4 regions of the Glutamicibacter sp. FR1 genome follow, and region 1 is predicted to be linked to each of the others. Evidence: riboswitches for the same ligand, from Rfam matches in the RefSeq annotation. Region 1 holds a riboswitch; each other region holds the start of a gene.
The links. A riboswitch is a leader RNA that binds a small molecule or an ion and turns the genes downstream of it on or off. The one in region 1 is predicted to bind thiamine pyrophosphate.

Region 1 (5,719 bases):
GAAGATCGCGCCGATGTAGAACAGCATGATCCGCCAGAAGATCGCCTTGATGGCCCGCGGGATATCGCGCTTGGGGTTCTCTGCCTCGCCGGCGGCCACGCCGATCAGCTCCGTGCCCTGGAAGGAGAAGCCGGCAATCATGAACACCGAGACGATCGACAGCCAGCCGCCAACGAATGGCGCCTCGCCCTCGGTCCAGTTGCTGAAACCTGGCGTGGAGTCGCCCAGGATGCCGAAGATCATTGCGACACCGCAGATCAAGAAGACCACTACGGTGATGACCTTGATCGCGGCCAGCCAGTACTCGCCCTCGCCAAAGGCCTTGGCGGACAACGCGTTCAGGCCGGTGAGCAGCGCCAGGAAGACGGCAGCCCAGATCCATCCCGGAGTATCCGGGAACCAATAGGACATGATGATCCCGGCGGCTACCAGTTCGGCAGCCACGGTGATTGCCCAGTTGAACCAGTAGTTCCAGCCGATCGCGAAGCCGAAGTGGCGGTTCACGAAGACCGTCGCGTAGGTCTGGAAGGACCCGGCGACCGGAAGGCGGGCGCTCATTTCCCCCAGTGACTGCATCAGGAGCAGCACCATCAGGCCAATCAGCGCATAGGCCACCAGCGAACCACCGGGTCCTGCTTGCGCAATGGTGCCGCCGGAAGCGACGAAAAGTCCGGTACCAATCGAGCCGCCAATGGCAATCATCTGCATATGGCGAGCTTTGAGGCCACGCTTCAGACCGTCTTGGGACGGTGCGGGCTCAGTCATGCGTTACATCTCCTGATGCTTGAAAATTTCCAACCTATCAATCCAAGCACCCTGACAAGCCACAACACTATGAACCGCGCTACAGTAAGCGATCAATAATCTTTCGCTTAGCCCATGAATACGGAGGATATATTGCGCTCAGGGTGTCAACTACCGTCGTTTTGTTGAGTTCAGAGCGCATCTGTGAAAGCCGCTCGAATCCGTGCCTGCCATGGTAGGCCCCCATCCCGCTCGGTCCGATACCGCCAAAAGGCAGGGTTGGAACGACCATCTGGACCAGCGGGGCATTATGCACGATTGAGCCGGCGCGCACCCGGTCGGAGAAGATCGACTGCAGCCGCGGGCTTTCGCTCATCAGGTAGGCAGCCAGCGGAGACGGCCTCCGGGCGATGAATTCGAGGGCCTCCTCGAAGCTTTCCACCTCGATCACTGGAAGAATTGGACCGAATATCTCCTCGGTCATCAAGCTTCCTTCAAGATCTGGATTGCGCATGATGCTCGGTGCGATGCGCAGTGTTTCCTCGTCATATTCGCCCCCGAAAACCACCTCGCCCTGCTCGAACATCGACAACAGCCGGTCGAAGTGCTTGCGGCTGACGATGCGGCCGTAGTCCGGGTGGGTCAACGGCTCCTTGCCGTAGAAGCTGGTGATGGCCTGGCCCAGGCGCTGGATGAGCTCAGTGGAGTCCCCAATGCTCAAGACATAATCCGGGGCCACGCAGGTCTGACCGGAATTCATGAATTTGGCATAGGCGAGGCGCTTTGCCGAAGCCAGCGAATCGTTTTCCACCACGGCCGGCGATTTTCCGCCCAATTCCAAAGTGGTTGGCGTCAGGTGCTTTGCCGCCGCGGCAGCCACGATCTTGGCCACGCGTTCACCGCCGGTGTAGAAGATATGGTCCCAGCGGGCGGCAAGCAGCTCGGTGGATGTGTCCACTCCTCCCTCAACGACCGCATAAACACGTTCATCCAGGTAGACCGGGAGGAACTTGGCCAAGACGCCCGAGGTGGCCGGAGCCAGCTCGGATGGCTTGATCACCGCGGCGTTGCCGGCGGCAATGGCCGCGACCAGCGGTGCGAGTACCAGCTGGACCGGGTAGTTCCAGGCGCCGATAATCAGCACGACGCCCAGCGGACGCGGCTCCACCTTGGCCATGGCCGGCTGCAGGGCCAGCGGAACTTTGACGCTGGTGGAATCCATCCATTCAGCGAGGTGGCGTTGGGCGAAATCTATTTCTGCGCGCACCACGTCGATCTCGGAGAACTTGGCCTCGGTGGCGCTCTTGCCCAGGTCTTCAGCCAGGGCCTGGACAAAGTCTTCCAGATGCTCGTCGAGCATCTTTTCCAGGGCCTTGAGCTGCTGCAGGCGGAAGCGTCGCGGATGCGTGATCCGGGTGTCAGCGGAACGCCGCAAATGGCTCAGAACTGTTGCGATGCGTGATGGATGCTCGTCCACCGGAGGTGCGGAATCGCCGACCGGTTCGGGCAACGGCGTGGAAGTAAACAGACCCATGTTTTGAGCGTACGGCAACGAGGCGGATATTCACTGATTAATTCACGAAGGGATTCAATATGTATCAAATAGTTGATACATTAATGGCCATGAGCCAGATCCCGGCGAGCGCCATATCCATCGCTTTCGTTGGCGCAGTCATTTACCTGTGGTTGCGCTCCGTGGCGCATCGGCGTGAGGCACCGGCCATCGTCCGCGCCCAGTCGCACTCATTCTGGTGCGCATTGATCGCATTCTTCGCTTCGACTTCGTGGGATCTGCCTGAGACGTGGCGCATTCCTATGAACGGGACCGATTCGAGTTCGGTTTTCGCTGCAGCTCTCTCGCCGGGAATCTGGATTCTTCTCGTTTACCTCATTGGCTTGTTCACCTGGCCCAAGGAACTCCAGCCGGTGCGCACCGCCTCACTTGAGGCGCGCACCCTGGCGACGCCGTTCCCGAGGTCCCTGGGGATTTTCGTCGCGCTGTTGCTTCTGGCCGCGGTGGGATTGCTGTGGCCGGCCTCCCGCGTCGAAGGGAGCGTTGGCATCCCGGAGTCGGAAACCACTATGTTCGATTCTGATGGCAGCTACTCCTACACCTCTGCGGGCCCAACCGATGGCCTGCTGCCCGGAAACCAAATGCTCCCGGTCTTCATCGTGGCTCTGGCAGGTATCGTCGTGGCCGCCGGAGTGATTGCAGCAGTGATCCTGAACCGGCGCCCCTTGGCCGGCATCACCGCCGAAGACAACCAGGCCTTGCGCACGGTATGGCTCAACCGGTTGCTGCGCAATACCGGTATCGTGCTGCTGGCATTTTGCGTATCGGTGGCCAATTACTCGCAAGGCTATTCAACCGGTGGACCGTACGAGTTATTGAACTATGGCGCCCTTGCGGTGGCTCTTACGCTGTTCTTCTGGGGCCCGCGCACCACATTCTCGGCTCACTCCACCATCAGGGAACGGACCGCCTTCTCGCGATTGCGAGATCAGCTCTTCGCATTGCAATACACCACGGCTACCCTTGCATTGCTCGCCGTTGCCATCGGCTGGTCATTCCTACCCGTGGATGAGGAATTCCGGATGCCGACCAATGAACGAACTACGTGGATCCTGGTGCTCTTTGCCGGTGCGGCATTGCTCTACATCATGCTCAATACGCTGTATCTGGGCTACGCCAGCAAGGTGGCTCGGCAGGCGAGTGCAGCACCAAAGCATCATGCACCCCTGCCCTTGTGGTCCTACATCGCCGCTGGCTTGCTGGTTGCCATCTGCGCTTTCCTGCTATTGGATCCACCGCTGGAGACGCTTTGGGGGTTCGCTCCTCCGAACCGGGGACTAGTCATCGGGCTGTTGCTGCTGCTTGCGGCGGCGCATATGGGCTTCATCTGGTCCTGCCGCCGGGCGACTATTCCCTGGGCCGTCTCGCCAGCTGAAGAAATCTGGTATCGGCGGGTTCTGGAGCTGCGGTCGATGCGCGTTGCCACCAGCGCTGTGCTTGCCATGCTGCTGATTGGCTACGGCTTCCCAGCAGGCCTGGGGCTGTTTGCACTTCTGGTCTTCGTTGTCCCAGCGGTGATTTTTCTGGAGCGTCCTGGTACCGCGATGGTGCGTGCACAGCAGCCGACAGCAGCATCATGAGCACGCAAATCAGTGTCGACCTCGCGGCGGCCACTGCACCCTACGAGCAGATCCGCTTGCAGATCGCCTCGCTGATCACCCTGGGAGAATTGCCCGCAGGCAGCAAGCTACCCACCGTGCGCGCACTGGCCACCGACCTCGGTGTTGCTGCCGGAACGGTAGCGCGCGCCTACAAGGAACTGGAAGCCGAAGGTCTGATCACCTCTCGGCGGCGAGCCGGCACAGTGGTCAACGAACGGCTTCGGCCGGTGGATGCCAGCGAAGACCTGCTGGCCGCGGTGGATCACCTCTGGGCGCTGGCGGCGGCCCAGCAGGTCGATGCGGCCACGCTCAAGGCCTTGGTGGCGCGGCGCGAGCGTAAGTAACTTGTCCTTGGAACCGCTTGTGCGTACGCTCTATGGCAGTGACACGGGGTGTCGGAACAACCGACTGAGATGAGACCCGTTGAACCTGATCTAGTTCACGCTAGCGGAGGGATGTCGCATGGCTTTGCATGCAGTTGCCCAAGAATACCGGCAACAATCACCTTTGGTTTTCTGCCTGACCAACACCGTCGTAGCAAATTTCACCGCCAATGCCCTGCTGGCATCCGGCGCGTCCCCGGCCATGACGGATCTGCCCGGAGAGGCCGGCCCCTTCGCAAAGGCGGCTTCCGCCGTCTTGGTGAATCTGGGAACTCCGAGCACCGAGCAGCTGGCCGCCATGGAAGAAGCCGTGCAATCGGCGAGCGCAGCAGGCACCCCATGGATCCTTGATCCGGTGGCGGTCGGCGCCCTGCCGGTGCGCACGGATTTCGCGCGGCGCATTGCCCGGCAACGCCCGGCCCTGATTCGCGGCAACGCCTCGGAAATCCTGGCCCTGGCCGGACGGCAATCGGCTTCACGCGGTGTCGATGCCTTGGATGACGTCTCTGCCGCCTTGGCGGCTGGACGCGAGCTGGCCGAGCGGCATGACTGCGTGGTGGCCATTTCCGGCCAGTCCGATGCCATCATCGATGCCACGCGGACGGTCCTGGTGCACACCAACGGAATCGGCTTGACGCGGATCACCGGCGGCGGTTGCGCGTTGGGCGCGTTCTGCGCCGGCATGATTGCGGTCCACGATGACCCGTTCGAGGCCGCCATCGCGGCCCACGGCTTCTACGGGCTGGCCGCTGAAAAGGCCCTGGAGAACAGCACAGGTCCGGGCAGCTTCGCCGTCGCATTCATTGATGCGCTGTCCGCAACCGATCCAGAAGAACTTAAGACTTTGAAGCACGAGGAACTGAACCATGCATAATTACGGAGCCTACCTGGTAGCCAATACTGCCAGCTGCACCCCGCGCAGCACCCTGGAAGTGATCGAAGGCGCCGTCGCCGGAGGAATCCAGTGGATCCAGCTGCGCGCCAAGGATGAAACCGCCCGGGAATTCTTCGAGCTGGCCTGCGCGGCCGCCAAGCTCACCGAGGGCAAGGCCCAGTTGCTGATCAATGACCGCATCGATGTCTACCTCGCGGCGCGGGCTGCCGGCGCAGCCGTGAACGGCATCCATATCGGGCAAAAGGATGTGCCGGTGCAGTTGGCCCGGCAGATCATCGGCGAAGGTATCATCGGACTGAGCGCTTCCAGCGATGAGCAACTGGCCCAGGCGAACAAGGACGCCGCGGTCATCGACTATCTCGGTGTGGGGGCCGTCCGCGCCACCCCGACGAAGAAGGACCATCCCACTCCCCTGGGCCTCGACGGCTTTGCGCGTGCCACGACGCTGGCCTCACTGCCCTGCGTGGCAATCGGTGCCATTACCCACGAGGACGCGGCGGCCATCCGTGCCGGCGGCGGAGCG
Region 2 (5,719 bases), 830 kb from region 1:
ATCTTCGCCAGCCAGCTGTGCCCTACCGGCGCATCGAGCACCGGCCCTTGGCGCGGGGCATCAGCATCCGGGGTGCCGGAAGCGAGCACCAGCTGATTGGCCTGGAGCACCGAGGCAAAATGCTCATCGTGGGTGACTGCAATGATCGCAGTGCCCTGCTGCAGCTCTTCGACCAGTAACCCGGCCAGCTCCCGCCAGGTGTTCGCATCCTGCCCGAATGTCGGCTCGTCGAGGATCAGCACCTCTGGCGCGGCTGCCAAAACGGTGGCCACGGACAGCCGGCGCTTCTCTCCGCCGGAGAGCGTGAACGGATTCGCCTCAGCCAAATGCGCCAACCCCAAGCGTTCAAGCAACGCATCGACGCGCGCCTGGACCTGGGCCGGGTCGTACTTCGGCGCGTTGGCGCTGCTCGCCTGCGCACGGCTGGGTGCGAAAGCCAGCTCTTCGCGGACGCTCTGCGTCACGAACTGGTGTTCGGGCTCCTGGAAGACCGAGCCGATCCGCCCGATCAGTGCACCGGCTTTCCAAGCAAACGGGGAATTGCCCAGGCCGTCGGCCAGTTGCGCGGTGGCCGTCAGCTCACCGCTGGCCGGGGCCAGCAAACCGCCCAAGGCCAGGGCCAGCGTCGATTTGCCGGCGCCGTTCTCGCCGAGAATCACCGTGGCGGTGCCCGCCTGCACTTCCATATCCACCGCCTGGGTATGCGGCGCGGTAGCCGTGCGGGCGCAGACCAGCTGCCGCGCTTCCAGCAGCATAGCTCCGGCAAGGTTCTCGGCCGGTGCCACCTGCGGAACATATCCGGGAACCCATAGCCCGGCGGCAGCCAGCTCCTGGCGCACGGGTTCTTCGGTGTACAGCTGACGCGGATCCAGGTCGTGCGCGACTCCCCCGCCCGGTTCCAGCACGATAACCCGGTCCATATGCTCTGCCCAAGCTTCGAGCCGATGCTCGACCACAACCAGCGTGGCACCGGATAGCTTCGCGGCGTTCAGCACCGCATCGCGCAACGGCCCGATGCTCTGCGGGTCCACGTTGGCGGTCGGTTCATCGAGCAGCATGAGGCCGGGTTCCATGGCCAGGATGCCAGCCAGGGCCAAGCGCTGCTTCTGCCCGCCGGAGAGCTGCTGGGTGCGGTGGTCGAAGGACAGCGCGCCCAATCCGACCGCGTCCAGCACTTCGGGGATCCGCTGGCGGATCACGCCCGGATCCATCCCGAGGTTCTCCGCTCCGAAGGCCACATCATCGGCGACCCTGCTTTGCACGACCTGGGTTTCCGGGTCCTGCTGCATCAAGCCCACCGGGTGGCTCCGGCGGAACGCATCGTTGCCATCAATCAGCAGCTGTCCGGCAAGCTGCTGATCCTCATCGGCTTCCAGCAGCCCGGCCATTGCATGCAGCAACGTCGACTTGCCGGCACCGGATGGACCGAGCAGCAGCACCTTTTCACCGGCGTGGATCTGCAGATCCAGCCCCGAGATGGCAGGTTCCTGCCGCTCCGAGTGCTGCCAGCCGAAACCAGTTGCGGTGATTGACGCTCCGCGCTGGGTCAGCGAGGCGGCATCGGAATTGGCAACTGAACTCATTTTGCGGTTTCCAGGTGTGCACGCCGGCTCGCCAGTGCGCTCAGGGCACCGGTCTTCGCCAGTCCGCGCGTGGCCAGCCAGGACAGCAACCCGGCGATGACCAGACCGGAAACACCGGTGGCGATCACGTGGAAGATCTTCATCCCGGCGGTGTACTCGACGTAGTAGGCCAGGATGTATGCCTCGGTAATGCCGGCGAACAGGCCGGAGGACAGGCCTGCCAGAAGTGCCACGCCCAGGTTCCACTTGCGGTAGCGGAATGCCGCGAAGACCAGCTCCGCGCCCAGGCCCTGGACCAGGCCGGAGATCAGCACGGTCAACCCGTAGTGCGAGCCGAGCAGCGCTTCAACCACGGCGGCCAGCATCTCGCAGTAGATCGCGGCGCCGGGCTTGCGGATAATCAATGCGCCGAGCACCGCGGGGAACAGCCACATGCCGGTGAGCAGCGCGGTGGCTGGAGGGAAAGCCGCGAAGGCCAGCGAAAACAGGCCGTAGCCGGCACTCCATGCCCAGAAAATGACTCCTGAAGCCACGGCGATCACCGATGCCACGACGATATCGACGACACGCCAGCCGGTACGATGCTTCGAAATTGTTTCGTTCATTGTTGGTCCTCCTGTGGAAAGGAGGGGGGATGCACGGAATGAGGGCATGCTGCGCCTATCCGCATCCGAGATGCTCGACTTCCTTCGCCGGTACTAGCCGGGGCAGGTTCGAGGGTCTGCGATCCATCGCACTCTCAGCGTCCTGCGACTTCGTAGAAGTCTGACGCTCCCCTGTCGGAATAATTACTGCTCCCCCACCATACCGCAGGTATGCTGGGCAGAGGAACGATGTGTCACGAGCTTGATCGCGAGGAAAAAATGGATAAAGTGCAGAAACTTGTCACTACCGGCATCACCGTTGGCGCGGGCATGCTCGGTGGCAAGCTGGTTGATTTCATTTGGTTGAAGGCAACCGGCAGCAAGGCGCCACGCAAGGGCACCGAGGAAGCGGCTGAAGCGTCCTTCCGCCGCGCATTGGGCTTCGCGATCGTCTCGGCCCTGGTGGCAGCGATCATGCAGACCGTGGCCGACCGCAGCGCCAACAAGGTTGTTGCCAAGTTCACCAAATAGGCTTCGGCGGCAAGCCGAGAGCGGGAGCAGTTCGGCTGAACTGCTCCCGCTCTTTTCGCATTACTTGTCCTCTGGCGCTTCGGCCTTGGACATCGGTGTTGCTCCGGTGGGCGGTGCGCCATTGACCCTGTTGACCACAAGGCTGAGCTCATCGGAGAACAGGGTTTCCTTGGCCGCGTGCTTGGTGCGGTAGCCGGAACGGCCGATCATGTGGGCGGAAACCGGCGCTGTCAGCAGCTGCATGCCCCAAGCCAACGCGAGGACCGGGATGACCGCCCAGCTGCGCAGGTAGATGGCCAACCCGGCGAAGATCAGCAGGAAGCCGAGCACCTGCGGCTTGGTGGCCGCATGCATGCGGGTGAGCATGTCCGGGAAGGTCAGCAAGCCGATGCCTGCGATCAAGGACATCAGGCAGCCGAGGATCAGCAGGATGGCGACGAGGATATCGAGGAAGAGTTCCATTAGGCATTCCTCTGATCCGAGACGAAGCGCGAGACGGTCACAGAGCCGATGAAGCCGAGCATGCACGCGGCAACCACGAACAGCATGTAGTCGGTGTGCTCGTGCAGCACCATCTCCAGGCACAGGGCGGCGGAGATGATCAGCAGCATCACGTCCAGGGCAAGCACCCGGTCAAGGATTGATGGCCCCTTGGCAACCCGGATCAGGCAGGCGATGGCGCCCAGCCCGAGCATGATGCCGCAGATCCAGATGACGATATCCAGCATGTTTATCCCTTCCTCGCGACGACGTCCGGTCCGCATTCGCTCTTGATCGCCTCGTACTCGTCACGGCTGCCGATGGCCATGATCAGCCGGCGTTCGATGTCCCGGATAGCTGCCCGTGCCTTCTCCACATCCTCCTGAGACTGGATGTTGATGTAGTGCAGGTACAGGGTCGAGGAGCTGCGGTCCACGTCGATCACGAAGGATCCGGGGATCAGCGTGAGCATGTGGCCCACGGTCATCACGATCAGGTCCGAGCCGGTGCGCAGCGGGACGGCGATGATCGCGCTGCGGGTGCTCTTTCCGCGTGCCACCGCCAGCCAGGCCACGTGGACGCTGGCCGCGACAACCTGTCCGAGGAACCAGATGAACAGCTTCACGCAGTACCAGAGGTTGATCCGGCCCGAAAGGACTACCGGCGGCAGCGGGAACAGGTTCACGATCACCAGGGCAATGACCGCCCCGAAGATCATGTTCGCCAGCGAGAAGTCCTGCCAGAGGGCGCCCCAGACGAAGAGCAGCAGCAGCAAGAGCGGCCATTCCTGCTTGAGTGTCGCACGGTGGCGCACGCCGGAGGTATCCAGCGCATCGTCGATGCGCTGGTCGCGCGGTTCAAAGTTCTTGTTCGGCATCATCCCTCCAATCAGAATGGCAAGATCGAGCTGATATAAGGTTCGCGGGCGATTAGCTCAGCTGCCACCCGCTCGCAGAATTCGAAGATGGGCCCGGCGAAGACGGTCAGGCCGATGCCCGCCAGCACCAGCGAACCAGTGGCATAGCGCATGCCCCAGGGCAAGGAGTCGGCTTCCAACTGCTTGGCCAGCTTCAAGCCCAGGCGTGGGTTCTGCGCGCCGCCGGCCAGCGTCTCGCCGGCGACCTGCATCGCTTCGGCCACCAGCTCCTGGTTTGGCACCTCGGCATCGGCGGCACGGCGCCAGAACACGCGGGCCCACACGCGGATGATCGCCAGCAGGGTCAGCAAGCTGGTCAGCAACCCGGCGCCGATCACGACCCAGGTCAGCGGGTCGGCATCCTGCGCGGCAGCATGCAGCAGCCCGAACTTGCCCAGGAACCCGGAGAATGGCGGGATGCCGCCCAGGTTGATGGCCGGGATGAAGAAGAGCAGGGAGAGCGCCGGGGACAGCTTGGCCAGCGAGCCGAGCCGGGTGACATTCGAGCTGCCGGCACGGCGTTCGATCAGGCCCGCCACCATGAACAGCGAGGTCTGCACAATGATGTGGTGGCCGACATAGTAGATGGTCGCGGAGATGGCCAGCGGCCCGCCCACTGCCACGCCGAAGATCAGGTAGCCGATGTGGCTGGTCAGCGTGAAGGAGAGCATGCGCTTGAAGTCCGTCTGCGCCAGCGCACCGAGGATGCCGATGACCATGGTCAGCGCGGACACCACCAGCAAGCCGGCGTTGACCGAGCCGCCCGGGAAGAGAAGGGTTTCGGTGCGGACGATCGCATAGACGCCCACCTTGGTCAGCAGCCCGGCGAACACCGCGGTGACCGGTGCCGGCGCGGTCGGGTAGGAGTCCGGCAGCCACAGTGACAGCGGGAAGACCGCGGCCTTGATGCCGAAGGCGATCAGCAGCAGCACATGCAGGATCAACTGCGGGCCCTGGCCTAGTTCAGGCAGTTTCACCGCGAGGTCTGCCATGTTCACCGTGCCGGTGGCCGCGTAGATCATCGCGATGGCCATCAGGAAGATCACCGAGGAGACCACTGAGACCACCACATAGGTAGTGCCGGCGCGGATGCGCTCTGCGGTACCGCCGAGAGTCAGCAGCACATAGCTGGCGGTGAGCAGGATTTCGAATCCGACATACAGGTTGAAGAGATCGGCGGCCAGGAAGGCGTTGGACACGCCGGCGAGCAGGATCAGGTAGGCCGGATGGAAAATCGACACCGGCCCTGGCTCATCGCCATCGGCCAGGCCCTGGCTGGTGGCGAAGAGCAGCACGGCGAGCGAAACGACCGTGGAAACCAGCAGCATGAACGAGCTGAACCCGTCGACCATCAGCGCGATGCCGAAAGGCGAGTCCCAGCCGCCAATGTGGATGGCATAGCTTTCCCCGCCCCACACGGCGGCGAGCATGCCGGCTTCGAGCAGCAGGGTCAGGGTGAGGATGCCGATGGTGATCAGGCGCTGCATGCGGACCTGGCGGCGGGCCAGGAACGCGGCACCGGCACCGAAGATCGGCAGCACCACTGCCAACGGGGCTAGATCCAGGAAATTCACTCTTCCCCCTCGCGCACTGGGCGGCCTTCTTCATCGACGAATTCGGTCGTG
Region 3 (5,719 bases), 1.1 Mb from region 1:
ACTCTCCCAGCTTGCTCACCGGCTCGCGTTGCGGGTCCCTGGCAAAGTCGAGAGTTCGCACACTGGCTTCCAGTGCATCATAGAGCCACAATTTTCCGCTGAGCGTGGTGCCGATTCCAGTGATGAGCTTCAGGGCCTCGGTGCACAACACCGAGCCAATGACGCCGCACAGTGCGCCGAATACCCCGCCCTCGGCGCAACTGGGCACGGAGTCCGCATCAGGGATTTCAGGGAAAAGATCGCGCAGCATCGGACCGGTGCGCGGGTCGAAGACGGACACCTGCCCGGAGAACTGGAACAGGGTCCCCCATACCAGTGGGGTGCCGGTGATTTCCGCGGCGTCGTTGGACAGGTAGCGCGTGGCGAAGTTGTCGCTCCCGTCGATGACCAGGTCGTAGTCGCTGAAAAGCGCCACGGCGTTGGTCTCATCCAGTTTGCCCTCCACGGCGATAACCCGGACATTCCGGTTCTGCTCGTGGGCCATCCGGCGGACCGATTCCACCTTCAAGCGTCCTACGTCCTGTTGCCGGTGCATGGTTTGGCGTTGCAGGTTGGACAGTTCAACCGTGTCGTCGTCCACGACCCCGAGGGTGCCGATCCCTGCGGCGACCAGGTAGCTGGCAATGGGGCTGCCCAGTCCCCCGGCTCCGATCACCAGCACCTTGGCATTGGCGATCCTGCGTTGCCCTTCTTCGCCGACGCCGGGAAGCGACAGATGCCGGGAATAACGCGCCAATTCTTCCGGTGTCAGCTCCGGTCCCGGGGCTACCAATGCTGACTGGTTCACGAGAAGTCACCGACCAGGGTCTGCATCATGCCTTCGGTGGGCGAAGATGGCAGGGCGGTGTCGCGGCGCGGGATCCTGCCGGCCAGCCGTGCGGCGCGTCCGGCACGCACCGCATCCTTCATGGCCTTGGCCATGAGTGGTGCGTTGTGCGCCCGGGTCACCGCGCTGGCCAGCAGCACTGCGTCGCAGCCGAGCTCCATGGCCAGAGCAGCGTCCGAGGCGGTGCCGACTCCGGCGTCCAGAACGACAGGCACCTGGGCGCGGGAGACGATGGTGGAAATATTGTGCGGGTTCAAGATGCCCAGGCCGGAACCGATTGGTGCTCCGGCTGGCATGATGGCCGCAACACCGGCGTCCTGGAGGCGCTGGGCAAGGGCAGGATCATCATTGGTGTATGCAAAGACCTGGAACCCGTCGGCGACCAGCTGTTCGGTGGCAGCGTGCAGTTCCAGTGGATCGGGCAGCAGCGTGTGCTCGTCCGCAATCACTTCGAGCTTGATCCAGTTCGTTTCCAGCGCTTCGCGGGCCAGGTGCGCGGTGAGGATCGCGTCGCGAGCGGTGAAGCATCCAGCGGTATTCGGCAGCGCAATCACGTTGTTGCGCTGCAGCAAGTCATACACGTTGGACTCGCCTGCCGCCGAAAAGTGTCGGATGGCCACGGTAGTCAGTTCGGTTCCGGAGGCCTGCAATGCGCTTTCCAGGGTGGCCAGCGAACTCGCTCCCCCGGTGCCGAGGATCAAGCGCGAAGACAAGGTGCGTCCTGCAACCTGGAATGGATCGCTGTTGATGTCCAGTTCGGTGATGTTTTGCATGTCCACGCCTAGCCTCCCTGGGCTGCGGTAACGAGTTCGATGCTGTGCCCTTCGGCCAGCGTGTAGCTGTTCCAGGCGCTGCGCGGGATGACAGCGCCATTGACCGCGGCGGCTATTCCAAGCTTGCTGCCGTCCACGGCCGCCGAGTTGCTATCCAGATCCTTGCCGATCTGCATGCTGATGAATTCGCGAAGGGTGATTCCTTCGTCCAGGTTCAGTTCCCGGGAATTGAACTTGATGCCAATGCTTTTCATGGGTGATGCTCCGTTCGGTCGGTGGTCTGGGTCGCTGTGGCGAAGCGGTGTGGATTCACAGCCTGATGCAAGGGGTGCGTTCCATTTCCGTGAATAAGATCAGCGGTAAGTGTTGCGCCCAGCGGAGCCAGCAGCACTCCGTGCCGGGAGTATCCGGTGCTAAGCACCAGGCCCGGGTCAATGCGCCCCAGCAGCGGACGGTCATCAGGTGTGGCGGGACGGGCCCGGGCAGTTGCCTCGTTCAACGTGCAGTCGCTGATGCCGGGGATGAGCTTTCGTGCATTGTCCAGCAGTAGGTGCATGGCTCCGATGTTCACTGCAGGCTGGCGGTCTTCCCGGACGCTGGCTCCAAGAACGAGGCTGCCGTCCTTTCTCGGCACGAGATACACCGGCTCCCGGTGCACAATGCCGCGGATGGTCCGGGTGATCAATGGCGGACCAGCTGGCCCCTGGATCCGGAGAATATCTCCGTAGACGGGGCGCACCGGCACCCGGTCCAGGCCGTCAATGGTGCCCAGCCCGTTGGCCACGATGGTTTGATCCGCTTCGAGGATCTTGCCCGATGCGGTGCGTACCGCGGTGGTTCGGCTTCCGTCGCTCACCAGCGCCTGCGCCCGCTCCTCGATCAGGCGGCCACGCAGGTGATCAAGCAGGATTTTGACGACTGACCGTGGGTCGACTTGGTGGTCATCTTGGCATAGGACTGCGCCTGCTATATTCGCGGCCAAGGCTGGTTCGAGTTTGCGGGCTTGGCTGGGCAAGAGCTTTTCCGCTGACAGGCCGAGGGAAGCTTGCAGTTCGGCCAGCTCATGCAGGGCTTCGCGGTCAGCCGGTTCGGCCGCGACGACGAGGGTTGAGTTCTGCAGGTAGTCCGGGCGTTGCCCGGTCATGGATTCGATGCGCTCAATGAACTTTGGATAGGCGGCATTCGAGGCGGCAAGCAGCTCGTGAAGCGGGCCATGGCCCCAGACCGTTTCAGCTGCCGGGGCCAGCATTCCGGCCGCCGCGTAGCTTGCACCTTGGCCTGGTGCTGGATCGATGAGGGTGGCAGTATGTCCCCGCGATTCCAGTTCGAACGCGACGGACAGGCCGATGATTCCGGCGCCAACAATATTCACATGCACGAGGGCACGCATCCTTCCTACGGCGGCATGACCCGCATCAGGTGTAGCGGTCGGCTCGGTGCCCTCTCAGCCTGGTCGATTACAGGCTCCCGCGGAGTACTGCGATTATAGGCATGATCCAGCTCATAAAGTCGAACTGGAGCAACCGCAGCTCCGTCATCTTCTGTGATGTACTAGTTGACATGGCATCTCATGACTTCCCCCGCGTGCTTCCCCAGGGATCTGCGTTGTCCAACACGATCATTTCGTTGGAGCAGGAGCTCTTGGAAACCAACCAGCGCCATAGCCGCAGGCAATTGGAACGGTACTTGCATCCGCAGTTCTCCGAAGTGGGTGCCAGCGGCCGTGTCTACGATCGCGAGTCGATCATTGCCCAGCTGGACCAGGAGCCGGAAGTGGATTCTGGATCTCGGGAAGTCGGGAGCCCCGTGGCGATCCAGGTTGCCGATCAAGCGGTGCTTCTGCGCTGGAGGTTGCCCTCGGCATCCGCCAGCGAGCGCAGTTCGCTGTGGATCCATGAGCAGGATCGCTGGCAGCTGTTCTTCCATCAGGGCACGCCCGCTGCGCGGCAGCTTTCTTTTGCAGAACCCAGCAAGGCCGCACCTGTCGACGACGATTTCTCAGTTCGCAGGCTGCGCCAATCGGATGCCGAAGCCGTTTTCGAAGCCTTTTCCTCCAATGCCGATATGGAACGCCAAGGAGATGCCGACACTCCGGAAAAAGCCGCATCGTACGTGCGTTCCCTGATGGAGGCCGGCGAACGGCAGCAGGCTTTCGCCATCGCCTATCGAGACCGGCTGGTCGGTTTGGTCTGCGGTACTGTCGATCCAGACAATCAGAATGCATGGGTTTGGTATTGGATGAACCAGGACTACCGCGGGAGGTCTCTGGCCACTCGCGCAGTGGCAACTTTGGTGAACCACCTGTTTGGCGAGCTAGGTCTGTACCGTTTGGAATTAGGACTTCGGGCGAATAATCCTGGATCGAAGCGTGTAGCCGAAAGCAACGGGTTCCTGCGCGAGGGTGTCGAGCGCGGTAAGTTCCTGGTTGATGGAGAACGCATTGACGTGTACGCCTACGCGCGGTTGCGGACTGATCAGGTCCCGGATGTAGTGCCGTTGCCGTGGAGCACGCAGCCGTAGCTTGGCGGGCAACAAAAAAGTCGCGGAATCCGGTTTCGGGTTCCGCGACTTTTTATCTGTCCCTCAGGTTTAGTGATATTGGCTAGATGCCTGGAGTTGATGCCGGTGGCGTCGAATCCGGGCCGTCGGTATCCTGATTGGCCTCGATCTTTTTCAGTGTGCGAGCCGCAGCATCGCGGCCACCAAGTCCAAAGGCCAGAGCCGCAGCCAAAGCCGCGCCAATGACGATTGCTCCGAAGGCCATATTGATGATCGAGTCGGCGATACCCATGTACTTCAAGCCCATTGCTACGAACAACGCAATTGCCGTGTAGCGGATGATCTTTGAAGCGGTTGTGTCGCCCAAGAAGCGGCCAATGACGTTGGCGATGACGAAACCTGCGGCGATAATTGCTGCGCCGAAGAGAATCTTGCCGCCCAAGGCCAGAATTTCATTGAGGATGTTGGTAATCGCCGGGAAGTTCAGCATCTGGGCTGCCATCACGCCGAAGAACAGCACGATGGCAATCTTGACGATGCCAGCGATGATTCCCGAAGCGCTCTTTCCTTCGGGAACTACGCCCCATTGGGCAACAACAGAGTCGGCGCCTACCCCGTGAAGGGTTGATTCAAGCAGCTGGCCTACGAACTTGGCAATCAGAATACCGACTGCCAACAGCACCAAGGCCATGATGACCTGAGGAATCGCAGTGAAGACCAACTGCAGCATCTGCTGGGCAGGGTCCGAAATTGCCGCGATACCCAAGACCTGCAGTGCCGAAATGGCAACGACGAGCAGGATCAAGGCGAAGACGATGTTGGCAATGATGTCAACGATCTTCGCTTGGGATTCTCGGGACTGTACTTCGTCTACCGGTTCATTGCGTGGGGTAAGTTTGCGGACCAGCCCGCTGAAGTCGACAGTTCCCAAACCGGTCTTCAGCAGCTGGCGAACGATATTCGCGATCACGTAGCCGATGAAGAAGATGAAGCCCGCACCAATGAGGTTGGGGATGAAAGCCATGACGCCGCCGAGCAGGCCCTGCACCGGCGATAGCACTTCAGATAGCGCGAATACTTGCAGGATTGCCACGAGGCCGAATAGCCAGACGATCAAACCCGCGACCTTGCCCAGAGATTGGCCTATTTGCTCTCCGTCGTTGCCCTGCTTCTGCAGGAACTTCACCCTGGTCACCAATTTGGCGGCAGCCCACCGAACGATGCGCGCTAGAAGCCACGTAATGATGAGGATGATTAGCGCGATGCCAACCTTTTGTAGCATCGACGCCCAGTCGATATTGCCTAAAACGTTCTCAGACTGCATTGCTGCTCCTTCAACGTAGGGACAATCTGACCCTACGATGAAGGTTCTCTCCTGACTAGGGCAAAGACCCGTACTGCCAGCTTGAATCGATGGACTTTCGTACCCCGAATTGCGGATGCATGATTCATTCACGCTGGATTCAACGTTTTTCGAACAATCAAGCCATAATCACAACTGATTCACGCAATGTTGGGAAATTCGTGTCGCGCTCAAATCCGTGAATTGCCTTGCAGGCTGTTGCGGAGTCAGCCATTGGCCATTATCAATCTGGGATTCGCACGAAATGCATCAGGCCTG
Region 4 (5,719 bases), 990 kb from region 1:
GTGATGTAGCCCAGGCAGAACTTCAGTTCTCCGATCTCCAGGGCCAGTGAACGTCCCGCTTCCAGGTACTCGGTCCCCCAGGTTTCGCCGCTGCGCAGCCGGAGCATCGGAGCGGGTTCGTGTTCTGCGAAGCTGATGCCGTGGCATAGCTGCCGGGTAGCTGAAGCGAATTCCATCAGGACCTTTCTGAAGTTTCACCTCCAACGATAGTTCACTGCAGAGGGCCAGGTCCGTTGGGCAGGTTGGCCGATTCGCAAAGTCCGAAAGTTAGCTGGACGAATTCCCGTTTGGTTCTGGCCTAATTCTTAGGAGATGCCCTTAGGCTGAAACTGCACCGGAAACGTACCGCGGACCGGGCCACAATCTGTTGAGGTGATCCAGGATTTCAGTCCCATTTGATGACGAGACGCGTGCAGTGGCAATCACGGCTGCTGGAACTACCCCGTCCCCGGCCGAGTTGCAGCGATTGACGAAGGCCTTCCACCACGATTTCCAGCGCTTCATGATGGAATACCAGTTTGCGGTGGACGAAGTGCTGACCAAGGTCTCGATCTTGCGTGAAGAGTTCTTGTACTTGCACAAATACAATCCAATCGAGCACGTCAGCTCCCGGGTGAAAACTCCGGAGAGCATCATGCGCAAGGTTGCCCGCCGGGCCATCGCGCCGTCCCTTACTGCCATACGCGAGAACATCAGCGATATTGCGGGTGTGCGCATTACCTGCAGTTTCGTCAAGGACATCTATAAGGTCCTGAACACCTTGACCGCTCAAAATGACCTGAAGGTCATCCAGATCAAGGATTACATCAAGAACCCGAAGCCAAGCGGCTATAAAAGTGTCCATGCAATTGTGCAAATTCCGGTCTTCTTATCCGACGGCCCTGTCGACGTCGTAGTGGAGTTGCAAATCCGCACGATCGCCCAGGATTTCTGGGCAAGCCTGGAGCATAAAATTTTCTACAAGTACGAGGGGGAGGTTCCAGAACATCTAGTACAGGAGCTCGCCGATGCGGCAGCTGTTGCAACGAAACTCGATATGCAAATGCAACGCTTGCATACCGAAGTACACGGCCATGATGCCAATGATGCAGCAGGACAAGAGACGAATTTCGATACGAAGGCCTTCCAGGGACTGCTCTCGCTGGCACAGCAAGCCAGCACAAGGAGCCCTGAAAAGGGTGCGGACAACTAAGCGTTATTGGCTTCGAAACGACGGGTCCCTGAAGACCGCTTCGAACCCGGAAACCAAAAAAGATCCTCAGCCGAAGCTGAGGATCTTTGATTTGGTAGCGGCGCCGGGACTCGATCCCGGGACCTCACGATTATGAGTCGTGCGCTCTAACCAGCTGAGCTACGCCGCCACAAGTGAGAAACAATCCAGTAGAAGCCAAGAAAGCTTCTCACTCAGAGCCCCCTGCCGGAATCGATCCGGCGACCTCGTTCTTACCAAGAACGCGCTCTACCACTGAGCTAAGGGGGCAACGAGTAAATACTCTACACGCATTTCCCGGCAAAGAAAAATCGGCAAACCGACCTGGAAAACACCCCGAAATTTCCATAAAACCACTAGTCAAATTGAGATTAGCCACTCACCCTAGATCTTCAAGGACGAAGACTGGGACAAAAGGTGCTCGGGTGACGATGCTCACTGAGGTGTCCCTTGTGGTCAATCGCGGATTCGACCAGACGCGCAGGATAAAATCCCGAGACACTTTCCCTCGTGGCAGAACCACAGATCTCCCGCGCAAAACATAGGAGGCTCAACTCCCCCAGTCCCTCGACCCTGGGATTATGGATTACCTGGAAGGGCATCTGGCATCCGGTGCGCGGAGTCGCCACAACGCGCCGCGAAAGTAATCCAGGAGGCATGAAGCAAGCTCTCACGCGCACGGAATTCACCTAGGCAACCCGACTCCTATTTCCGTCTTGATTAGGAATATTGTGACGTCAGCAACAAATCCCCGGGAGATTTTGCAAACCTCGAAAACCTGTGTAAAGTATTTACCTGTTGCCCCCTTAGCTCAGTGGTAGAGCGCGTTCTTGGTAAGAACGAGGTCGCCGGATCGATTCCGGCAGGGGGCTCGCAATGAGAGAAGCAATCTGATTCCAGATTGCTTCTCTTTTCGTTTATCTGCCGCTCTTAGTGCCCCATCGCGCGGCCTTCGCCTCAGCCTTCGCTCGCGCTGCTTCGCCAGTCTTCTGCCACGCCGTCTTCCCCAGATTCCCGATTCGCGCTGCAAGAGGCTGATCGCTTGTACAAGCTAGCTCCTGCCGCCGGGCCAGTGCCCGCATCCTGAATTGCTGTCACCCTTCTGACCACTGGATTTGCGTTTCTTCCTCCCAAGCGTGCTAAGTTGTTCGCGACCACACGGGTGCCCTGGCAAGGGCTGAGATCGGGCTATCGCCGTCCGCGACCGTTGAACCTGTCCGGGTCATGCCGGCGAAGGAAGTGAGTTTCCCCAGTGGAACAATTTGAACAGCACCCTGCCCACACCCTTGCCTACCGCGAATCTGCGGGAATTTCTGTTCCCGTCACGCAGATCCATCTGGCAGACTCTCCCAATGGAAAGCCCAACGAGCCGCTGTCGGTGTATCGGACCAGCGGACCGGGAAGCGAACCGACCCAGGGCTTGCCGCCCTTCCGCGAGCAATGGATCCTGGAGCGCGGGGATGTGGAGACTTACGCAGGCCGCGAGCGCAATCTGCACGACGACGGGCGCTCGGCGGTCCGCCGCGGCACGGCCAGCGCGGAATGGGCTGGACGTTCAGCCCCTCCGCTGCGGGCCGTTGGCGGAGCGCGCGTAACGCAGATGCACTATGCACGTGCCGGGATCATCACCCCGGAAATGCGCTATGTGGCGCTGCGCGAGGAATGCGATGTAGAACTGGTGCGCAGCGAGCTCGCGGCCGGACGAGCCATCATCCCGGCGAACATCAACCACCCGGAATCCGAGCCGATGATCATCGGCAAGGCGTTCCTGGTCAAGATCAATGCGAATATCGGCAACTCGGCGGTGACCAGCTCCATCGCAGAAGAGGTCTCCAAGCTCCAGTGGGCCGCCAAATGGGGCGCCGACACGGTAATGGACCTGTCCACCGGAGATGACATCCACACCACCCGAGAATGGATCATCCGCAACTCCCCCGTGCCCATCGGCACCGTGCCGATCTACCAGGCGCTGGAGAAGGTCAATGGCGAAGCCAACAAGCTGACCTGGGAGATCTTCCGCGACACTGTCATCGAGCAGTGCGAGCAGGGCGTGGACTACATGACCATCCACGCTGGCGTGCTGCTGCGCTACATCCCACTGACCGCCAACCGGGTTACCGGCATGGTTTCACGCGGCGGGTCCATCATGGCCGGATGGTGCCTGGCGCACCACCAGGAGAATTTCCTCTACACCCACTTCGATGAGCTGTGCGAGATATTCGCGCAGTACGACGTCGCCTTCTCGCTGGGCGACGGGCTGCGCCCGGGCTCCATTGCGGACGCAAACGACGCAGCGCAGTTCGCCGAGCTGGATACGCTGGCCGAGTTGACCAAGCGCGCCTGGCACTACGACGTGCAGGTGATGGTCGAGGGACCGGGGCATATCCCGTTCCATCTGGTGCGCGAGAATGTGGAGCGCCAGCAGGAATTGTGCGACGGGGCCCCGTTCTACACCTTGGGCCCGCTGGTCACCGACATCGCGCCGGGCTACGACCACATCACCAGCGCCATCGGTGCCACGGAGATCGCCCGCTACGGTACCGCAATGCTCTGCTATGTCACGCCCAAGGAGCATCTGGGGCTGCCCAACCGGGATGACGTGAAGACCGGCGTGATCACCTACAAGATCGCGGCTCACGCAGCAGATCTGGCCAAGGGGCATCCGGGTGCCACGGCCCGTGATGATGCGCTGAGCAAGGCTCGTTTCGAATTCCGCTGGAATGACCAGTTCGCGTTGTCCCTAGACCCGGTCACCGCGCAGGAATTCCATGACGAGACTCTGCCGGCCGAGCCGGCGAAGACCGCCCACTTCTGTTCCATGTGCGGGCCGAAATTCTGCTCCATGCGCATTTCCCAGGACATCCGCGACGAATACGGCTCGGCCGAGGCACAAGCGGCCTTGGCCGGGATGGCGCAGAAGAGCCGGCAGTTCCTGGAAAGCGGCGGCACGGTCTATCTCGGGGATGAGATTCCGATCGGGACCCCTGCCGAATAATTAGCCCGGCATGCGATAACGCCCTTGGAGCAAGCTTTCGGCTTGCCCCAAGGGCGTTATCCAGTGCTACTCAGCTGTAGCTGCAGGCTTAGTAGTCGCGACGTCCACCGCTGCGGTTCGAATCGCTGTAGCGGTCCTTGCCGCCGCGTCCGCCACCGAATCCGCCACGGCCGCCATTGCGTCCGCCACCGAATCCACCACGGCCGCCACGTCCACCACCGTAGCCGCCACGGCTACCACGGAAACCTCCGCGGTCGCCATCGTCATCACGGCGCGGGCTGCGGCCATTGTCGAGCTGGAGATCGATGGCTTCGCCGCCGATGCGGGTCTTGGAAAGTGCACGCCACTGGTCCTTGCTCAGCTCTGCTGGCAGCTCCACCAGGGTGTGGTCCGATCGGATGTCGATGCCGCCGATTTCCGAAGAATCGAAGCCGCCCTCGTTGGCCAGTGCGCCAACGATCGAGCCTGGCTGAACGCGGTTGCGGCGGCCAACTGCCAGACGGTACATGGCGTTGCCCTCGGCAGCGGTCTTGCGGGCACGTGGACCGCGCTCACCGCGTTCGCCACGCTCCGGGCGATCCATGCGGGCCTTCTTCGCAGGCGAGATGACCGGCTCGGTCATCAGCAGCGGGCGTCCGCCCTGGGCCATCAAAGCCAGTGCAGCCGCGATTTCCAGGTGGTCCAGGTCCTCGTGCTCGGCAGCGAACTTCTCCACGATCTCGCGGAAAGTAGTCAGGTCCTGGCCGCTGATGGTCTTGTCGATGCGGTCGGTGAACTTCTGGATGCGGCGGTCGTTGACCGAATCCAGCGACGGCAGCTGCATCTGGGTCACCGGCTGGCGGGTCGCCTTCTCGATGGCACGCAGCAGGTACTTCTCGCGCGGGGTCATGAACAGGATTGCGTCGCCCTTGCGGCCGGCACGGCCGGTGCGGCCGATGCGGTGCACGTAGGACTCGGTGTCATGCGGGATGTCGAAGTTGATCACGTGCGAAATGCGCTCGACGTCCAGGCCGCGGGCTGCCACGTCGGTAGCCACCAGGATGTCGATCTTGCCCGAGCGCAGGTTCTCCACGGTGCGCTCGCGCTGCTGCTGCGGGATGTCGCCGTTGATGGCGGCAGCGGTGAAGCCGCGGGCCTTGAGCTTGTCGGCCAGGTCTTCGGTAGCCATCTTGGTGCGCACGAAGGTGATCACGCCGTCGAATTCCTCGGATTCGAGGATGCGGGTCATGGCGTCCAGCTTGTGGGCGCCCATGACCTGCAGGAAGCGCTGGGTGATGTTGGTGCCGGTGGACTGCTTGGACTTCACGGCGACTTCCTGCGGGTTGCGCAGGTATTCCGAAGCGATGCGGCGGATGGTGCGCGGCATGGTGGCCGAGAACAGGGCAACCTGCTTCTCTTCCGGAGTCGCTTCCAGGATCTTGTCGACCTCTTCGGCGAAGCCCATGCGCAGCATTTCGTCGGCCTCGTCCAGCACCACGTACTGCAGGTTCGACAGGTCGAGGGAACCCTTGTTG

Region 2: another riboswitch for thiamine pyrophosphate. It lies ahead of ACLQ8T_RS12630 (ECF transporter S component); the one in region 1 lies ahead of thiM (hydroxyethylthiazole kinase).
Region 3: another riboswitch for thiamine pyrophosphate. It lies ahead of thiO (glycine oxidase ThiO); the one in region 1 lies ahead of thiM (hydroxyethylthiazole kinase).
Region 4: another riboswitch for thiamine pyrophosphate. It lies ahead of thiC (phosphomethylpyrimidine synthase ThiC); the one in region 1 lies ahead of thiM (hydroxyethylthiazole kinase).

What each region holds. Positions count from the first base shown of each region.
Region 1 covers NZ_CP178602.1:48,803-54,521, reverse strand. The annotation lists gene ACLQ8T_RS00285 (amino acid permease) at 1-765, opposite strand, end outside; gene ACLQ8T_RS00280 (aldehyde dehydrogenase family protein) at 845-2,278, opposite strand; gene ACLQ8T_RS00275 (hypothetical protein) at 2,368-3,897, shown strand; gene ACLQ8T_RS00270 (GntR family transcriptional regulator) at 3,894-4,262, shown strand; TPP riboswitch at 4,297-4,391, shown strand; gene thiM (hydroxyethylthiazole kinase) at 4,381-5,175, shown strand; gene thiE (thiamine phosphate synthase) at 5,168-5,719, shown strand, end outside.
Region 2 covers NZ_CP178602.1:2,623,811-2,629,529, forward strand. The annotation lists gene ACLQ8T_RS12625 (ATP-binding cassette domain-containing protein) at 1-1,583, opposite strand, end outside; gene ACLQ8T_RS12630 (ECF transporter S component) at 1,580-2,188, opposite strand; TPP riboswitch at 2,251-2,371, opposite strand; gene ACLQ8T_RS12635 (DUF4235 domain-containing protein) at 2,447-2,698, shown strand; gene mnhG (monovalent cation/H(+) antiporter subunit G) at 2,759-3,160, opposite strand; gene ACLQ8T_RS12645 (monovalent cation/H+ antiporter complex subunit F) at 3,160-3,426, opposite strand; gene ACLQ8T_RS12650 (Na+/H+ antiporter subunit E) at 3,429-4,058, opposite strand; gene ACLQ8T_RS12655 (Na+/H+ antiporter subunit D) at 4,067-5,668, opposite strand; gene ACLQ8T_RS12660 (Na(+)/H(+) antiporter subunit C) at 5,665-5,719, opposite strand, start outside.
Region 3 covers NZ_CP178602.1:2,316,541-2,322,259, forward strand. The annotation lists gene moeB (molybdopterin-synthase adenylyltransferase MoeB) at 1-787, opposite strand, end outside; gene ACLQ8T_RS11125 (thiazole synthase) at 784-1,599, opposite strand; gene thiS (sulfur carrier protein ThiS) at 1,608-1,853, opposite strand; gene thiO (glycine oxidase ThiO) at 1,850-2,977, opposite strand; TPP riboswitch at 2,975-3,080, opposite strand; gene ACLQ8T_RS11140 (GNAT family N-acetyltransferase) at 3,160-4,119, shown strand; gene ACLQ8T_RS11145 (mechanosensitive ion channel) at 4,202-5,422, opposite strand; gene ACLQ8T_RS11150 (OsmC family protein) at 5,711-5,719, opposite strand, start outside.
Region 4 covers NZ_CP178602.1:2,468,002-2,473,720, forward strand. The annotation lists gene ACLQ8T_RS11920 (DUF2797 domain-containing protein) at 1-176, opposite strand, end outside; gene ACLQ8T_RS11925 (GTP pyrophosphokinase family protein) at 416-1,192, shown strand; tRNA gene ACLQ8T_RS11930 (tRNA-Met) at 1,285-1,361, opposite strand; tRNA gene ACLQ8T_RS11935 (tRNA-Thr) at 1,409-1,480, opposite strand; tRNA gene ACLQ8T_RS11940 (tRNA-Thr) at 2,011-2,082, shown strand; TPP riboswitch at 2,359-2,466, shown strand; gene thiC (phosphomethylpyrimidine synthase ThiC) at 2,463-4,205, shown strand; gene ACLQ8T_RS11950 (DEAD/DEAH box helicase) at 4,294-5,719, opposite strand, start outside.